Dyadobacter pollutisoli: one gene and its partner. The protein of the gene in region 1 binds, or shares a complex with, the protein of each later gene. Links are inferred from orthologs where the notes say so. Each region holds a gene or a part of one and is shown in the gene's direction. Other genes may lie near its edges. The genes, in order: mnmG and mnmE.

The links.
Region 2: the proteins of mnmG (region 1) and mnmE are in contact, whole or in part, in a solved structure (PDB 9HIP), measured with the Escherichia coli proteins. The link is inferred for Dyadobacter pollutisoli from one-to-one orthologs.

The regions. Positions count from the first base shown.
Region 1 is NZ_CP112998.1:6,099,713-6,102,916, forward strand. Bases 199-3,068 are described here. They hold mnmG (tRNA uridine-5-carboxymethylaminomethyl(34) synthesis enzyme MnmG), read left to right. Parts: upstream 199-637; coding sequence 638-2,500; downstream 2,501-3,068. Other genes in these bases: ybeY (rRNA maturation RNase YbeY), read left to right, coding at 199-583; ON006_RS25085 (class I SAM-dependent methyltransferase), read left to right, coding at 2,500-3,068. Also shown: more of ybeY, read left to right, coding at 170-198; more of ON006_RS25085, read left to right, coding at 3,069-3,204. UniProt on the Escherichia coli protein: NAD-binding protein involved in the addition of a carboxymethylaminomethyl (cmnm) group at the wobble position (U34) of certain tRNAs, forming tRNA-cmnm(5)s(2)U34.
Region 2 is NZ_CP112998.1:1,184,829-1,188,062, forward strand. What follows is about bases 310-3,209. They hold mnmE (tRNA uridine-5-carboxymethylaminomethyl(34) synthesis GTPase MnmE), read left to right. Parts: upstream 310-1,025; coding sequence 1,026-2,393; downstream 2,394-3,209. Other genes in these bases: ON006_RS04925 (7-carboxy-7-deazaguanine synthase QueE), read right to left, coding at 310-882; ON006_RS04935 (YgaP family membrane protein), read right to left, coding at 2,607-2,810; ON006_RS04940 (MBL fold metallo-hydrolase), read right to left, coding at 2,866-3,209. Outside these bases: ON006_RS04920 (OmpA family protein), read right to left, coding at 1-301; more of ON006_RS04925, read right to left, coding at 301-309; more of ON006_RS04940, read right to left, coding at 3,210-3,234. UniProt on the Escherichia coli protein: Exhibits a very high intrinsic GTPase hydrolysis rate. Involved in the addition of a carboxymethylaminomethyl (cmnm) group at the wobble position (U34) of certain tRNAs, forming tRNA-cmnm(5)s(2)U34.

The DNA.
Region 1 (3,204 bases):
GCAAATGGCTTTAACACTTTTTATGAAAGAGTTGTTACTAGCTGTTTGCTGCTGAATGTTATCTTAACAAGATACTTAGTATGTTTGTAAATTATTTACCATCAAACATTTAAATGTAGAGAGGGTTATTATTGGCTAAAATGATAGTCCTCCGGCAGTTCCGACAAGCATGCTTAATTTCTTCTCAGAAGACGTCGATTTCGACCTACCTCGTCCGCTTAAAACCAAAAAATGGATCAAAAAAACCTCAGAATCAGAGGGTTACGAAATATCTGATCTGAATTATATCTTTTGTTCGGACGAATACCTTTTAGAAATCAATAAACAGTACCTGGATCACGACTATTTCACAGACATCATTACGTTTGACAATAGTGAGGAAGACAATATATTGGAAGGTGACATCTACATTAGTGTGGATAGGGTGAGGGAGAATGCCGAGACGTTTCACGCCGATTTTGAGACCGAAATGCGGCGGGTACTGATACACGGATTGCTTCACCTGATGGGTTATGAAGATTCGGATGAAAGTCTGAAAAAAGCGATGAGGGCCAAAGAGGACGAGTACCTTATCCAATTCTAGTTAAATTTCCACGTGGAACACTTTAATTAAAGTGGTTTAATAAGTAAACAAATTATGTTTCAAGAATACGATGTAATTGTGGTAGGAGCGGGCCACGCGGGATGTGAAGCAGCCGCGGCTGCAGCGACGATGGGCTCCTCCGTACTGCTGATTACAATGAACATGCATACCATCGCGCAGATGTCGTGCAACCCGGCAATGGGCGGTGTAGCCAAAGGACAAATCGTTCGCGAGATCGACGCGCTCGGTGGGCAGTCAGGAATAGTGAGCGATAAGACAATGATCCAGTTCCGGATGCTTAATCTATCCAAAGGTCCCGCGATGTGGAGCCCGCGTTGCCAAAGCGACCGCGTGTTATTTGCACAGGAATGGAGGAACATTTTAGAGAACAATCCGAACGTAGATTTCTGGCAAGACACCGCGAAAGAGATCATCATAGAAAACGGTAAAGCCTGCGGCGTGAAGACTAGTCTCGGCATTGAGATCAGATCAAAATCGGTCGTGCTTACAAACGGCACATTCCTGAATGGACTCATCCATATCGGCGAGAAGAATTTCGGAGGAGGACGCACCGGTGAAAAATCCGCCACGGGCATTACCGAACAATTGGTAACACTTGGCTTCGAAGCAGGCCGGATGAAAACCGGAACACCCCCTCGAGTAGACGGACGTTCACTCGACTATTCCAAAATGGAGGAGCAGCCAGGTGACGAAAAGCCGGCAAAGTTTTCCTACACAGATACCAAGCCGCTGGCCAAACAAAGGAGCTGCTGGATTACTTACACCAATTCCGAAGTACACGAAATACTCCGCACCGGTTTTGAAAAATCCCCAATGTTCTCAGGCAGGATCAAAGGAATTGGGCCCCGGTACTGTCCTTCTGTTGAAGACAAAATCAATCGCTTTGCAGATAAGGACCGTCACCAGATCTTCGTAGAACCGGAAGGGTGGGATACCGTTGAGGTTTACGTCAATGGATTCTCTACCTCGCTTCCCGAGGATGTACAGTACGCAGCTTTGAGGAAAATCCCAGGCTTCGAAAACGCAAAAATGTTTCGTCCCGGCTACGCGATTGAATACGACTATTTCCCACCGACGCAGCTTAAATCTACCCTGGAAACACACTTGATTAAGAACCTGTTTTTTGCAGGTCAGATCAATGGTACTACCGGATATGAGGAAGCCGCCTGTCAGGGTTTGATGGCTGGTATCAATGCGCACAGAAATGTGAACGAGTTATCTCCCTTCGTACTCAAAAGATCAGAGGCATATATTGGAGTACTGATCGACGACCTGATCAATAAAGGCACGGAAGAACCTTACCGTATGTTCACTTCCCGCGCCGAATACCGGACGCTTCTTCGGCAGGATAATGCAGATATAAGGCTTACACAAAAAGGCCACGAGATTGGTTTGGCCAATGAAGAACGTCTGCTAACAGTATTGAAAAAAAAGCAGGAGGTTAACGATATCATTACTACGTTCGCTGCGACGAAAATTACTCCGGAGGAAATCAACCCGCTGCTGGAAAGTATCGGAACTGCATTAGTCCGCGAAAAACTTCCGCTCGCACAGTTGCTGAAACGACCTCAGATATCCATTGCGCAATTGTCAGGCGCAAGTGAAACAGTAGCCTCCTTGCTTGAAAATTTCAGCCCGGATTCTATTATGCAGGCCGAGATTAATCTCAAATACGACAGCTACATTGAGAAAGAAATGCTGCTCGTTGAGAAGATGAACAAGCTCGAAAACCTGGGCATCATTGAAAATTTCAACTACGATGTGGTCACATCATTATCATACGAAGGCCGTGAAAAATTGAAACGAACACGCCCTTCCACCATCGGACAAGCTTCCCGTATCAGCGGTGTAAGCCCTTCCGACATCTCAGTATTAATGCTCTTTATAGGACGATAATGTCATTAGAAACGCTTGAAAATTGCCCGGTTTGTAACAAATCCAGTTTCAGTAATTACCTGAATGTGGAAGATTATACGGTTTCACACCGGGAGTTTACCATACAACAATGCAATTCCTGTTACTTTCTATTCACTAACCCGAGGCCACCGGAACCAGAAATAGGAGCGTATTATCAATCTCAGGATTATATTTCACATCACGATGAGGCCAAAGATGTGATGAGCAAAATATATACTTCTGTGCGCGATTACACCATTGGACAGAAGGTTAAAATGATCAACGAACAGTCTTCCAAAAAGGGAACGCTGCTCGATATTGGATGCGGTACCGGTAACTTTTTAGGTGCAATCAAAGAGAATGGATGGAAAGTATTTGGTACCGAACCAGACTCCGGAGCGCGCGAAGTTGCTTCAAAAAGGGTAGGGGCAAGCATCTTTCAGGACATTCAAACTGACGCATTGCAGGGTCTGAAATTCGATGTGATTACGCTTTGGCACGTACTTGAACACGTACATCAGCTCAATGAAACCCTCGAATGGCTCACCGAACATCTAAATGAAAGCGGTACTATTATCATCGCGGTACCAAATCCACAGTCTTTCGATGCATTGAAATATGGCCGGTTTTGGGCGGCGTACGACGTTCCCCGCCACCTGTATCATTTCACCAAAGGAAGTATGAAACAGCTTCTCGAAAAGCAT
Region 2 (3,234 bases), 4.9 Mb from region 1 along the record:
CAGATTGAGGGGCCGTTGGTTTCAATGCGACTACCTTATAATAGTGTTTTTTTACCAGGTCGACATTCCGCTGCAATTCATAGATCTGCGCAAGGCGCAAGTGCGTGTCATAGCTGTCGGGGACCTCTTGAAGCACTTTTTCAAAGAGCGTAGCAGCTTCTACGAGTTGGCGCGCCTGCCAGGCAGCCTGCGCTTTGTCGTAAATTTCCCGTGCCCGTCTCGGCAAAGTAGCATCTTGTGCTGAGGCAACGTGCAGTGTGTGAAGACTTAATAACAGAAAAAAAATCAGAACCCGGCGCATTATGGAATATTCATAAACTTGTGAGTTTGTAACGACATTTTCCATTTGGGATTGTCTTTGATATAGTCAATTATCAAAGGCAGCATCACCTGTTGCTTACTCCATTCTGGCTGGAGCAGTAGCGCGCAGTCGCCCGAAACCTGGCTGGCGTGCTCTTCTGCAAAGTCAAAATCACTTTTATTGTAGATAATGGCTTTGAGCTCATGGGCATTTTGATAGATGTCCGGGTGTGGGGTTTTAAACTTTTTCGGTGAAAAACACACCCAGTCCCAATGACCGGTGAATGGATAAACGCCTGAGGTTTCAATGTTTGTTTTGAACCCCGCCCTTTGCAGGGCAGCAGTCAGCTCATCCAGGTTATACATCAATGGCTCGCCGCCGGTAACAACCGCCAGTCGGCCTGGATACTGCAATGCTCCATCCACAATGGATGTGATACTGTGTCGGGGGTGAAGACTCGCATCCCAGGATTCTTTTACATCACACCAGTGACAACCCACCTCGCAGCCGCCCAGGCGGATAAAGTAAGCCGCTTTGCCACTATGCTGGCCTTCGCCCTGCAGGGTATAGAAGGCCTCCATGACGGGAAGCTGATGGGTGAGGATCGGTGAAGTTTCAGTAAGCAAAATTTAAAGAAGACAAATGTTTAAAAAAGTGTAACAACCAAAGCGGCTGGAAAATCCCACAAAGGTACGAAATTCAGATTTAGTCGCATATTTGCATTATGAATACAGCGAAAATCCATCAACAGGAAGTCATATGCGCGCTTGCAACCCCATCTGGCGTGGGTGCTATTGCGATCATCCGGGTATCCGGACTCGGCGCTATTGCAATGGTTAATTCGGTCTTTGGAGGGAAAAATCTTGAAAACGCGGAAAGTCATACCGTTCATTTCGGGACGATACGGTCAGAGGAGGAAGTGATTGATGAGGTACTGGTCACGATTTTTAAAACACCAAAATCATTTACGAAAGAAGATTCGGTTGAAATTTCATGCCATGGCTCTGACTACATTATCCGCCAGATACTGAAACTGCTCATTACCAAGGGGGCGAGAATTGCCAAGCCCGGGGAGTTCACTCAGCGTGCTTTCCTGAACGGCCAGTTTGACCTGGTGCAAGCCGAAGCTGTCGCCGATCTGATCGCAGCAGATTCTCAGGCCAGCCATAAAACCGCATTGAATCAACTTCGGGGTGGATTTTCTAAAAAGCTGGCCTCACTTCGCAGCGAGCTGATTCATTTTGCTTCATTAATAGAGCTTGAACTGGATTTTGGCGAAGAAGATGTCGAGTTTGCGCAGCGCGAGGATCTGCGGCGTTTGATCAATGCCTTGCAAACTACGATTGCGCCGCTGATTGATTCCTTTGATTTCGGCAATGCAATTAAAGAAGGCGTACCGGTTGCCATCATCGGCTCGCCCAATGTAGGCAAGTCAACACTTTTGAATGCACTGCTCAACGAGGAAAAAGCGATTGTGACAAGCATTGCCGGCACGACAAGGGACGTGATCGAAGACACGATCGTGCTCGGCGGGCTTAAATTCAGATTTATAGATACGGCTGGAATCCGCCAAACGGTTGATCTGGTGGAGTCAATTGGGATACAGCGCTCCAAAGCGGCAATGGAAAAGGCTGATATCGTCATTTTCCTTTTTGACAGCCAGGAAACTTTAATGGAAAATAAACAGCTCGCCAGTGATTTACCGGCAGGGAAAGAGGTTTTGTTTGTTTTAAATAAAATTGACCTGCACTCAGATCTAAGCGAGAAGTTGGCCGTTGATCACCAGGAAGTCATTCAGATTTCGGCTCAAACCCAAAAAGGACTGGCAGGTCTGACTGATAGACTGGTGTCATTGGTGCACCGGCAAGCGGCAGGTGACACGGTAGTAACCAACCTGCGCCATTACGAGCACCTGCTCAAAACCAACGAAGCATTAGCCGACGTGCTCAACGGACTCAACACCGGGATTACAGGTGATTTTCTGGCGCAGGACATCAGACTGTCGCTACATCATCTGGGTGAGATTACGGGGACAATTGTGACGGATGATCTTTTGGATAATATTTTTAGTAAGTTTTGTATCGGGAAGTAAACACATAGAATACTACTAAGTATTAATATACAAATGCCTGAAAACTAGATATTTGATCTAAATTTTCAGACGTTTTATTTTGCTCTTTCCTGAATGATTTACTAATTTTTGTCCCTCATTTGTCCCTCAAGACCAGGCGGTTTTGACAGGTCGGAAAAATGGGAGAGATTACTTCTCTTATTTACGAATAATGAAGATAAGAGTCCCATAGGTTTATTTTTTATTTCTGGTGGAGATACCGAAAATCGTGTAGAGCGGGCAAAAATTCAGAAAGGACGTTACCAGCAATACGGCCCCGATCGCCATCAAAGCGATACCTGGCGTTCCAGATGTTATGCCTGTAAAGTATAATACCGCAGCCGAAAGGGCGAGTAGCACACGAATTATTTTATCGGCAGATCCCATGTTTGATTTCATATTATGACATTTAAATGATTAAAGATTATTTTGTCGGACAGGTAGGCACTCTGATTTATAACATAGTACTTGGGCAGACGTAATTGCTTATCTGAAAAAGGCCGGATTCTTTAATTGCTTTAAAGCCTCCCTGGACGTCAATCAGATTATCGTAACCACGGGCTTTGAGGATCGAATTAAAAATCATTGAACGGTACCCGCCCGCGCAGTAAACCAGATAGGTTTTGTCTTTACTGATTTCAGCCAGGTGGTCATTGAGGTAGTCCAATGGAATATTCTCCGATCCGATTACATGCTCAGAGAAATGCTCGCTGGCTCTTCTTACATCAAGCACGGTCAAGTCATGATTGCTTGTAAGTCGCCGTGCCATTTCGACCGCAGTAACGGATTCTATATGATCGATTTCTTTACCTGCTTTTTCCCA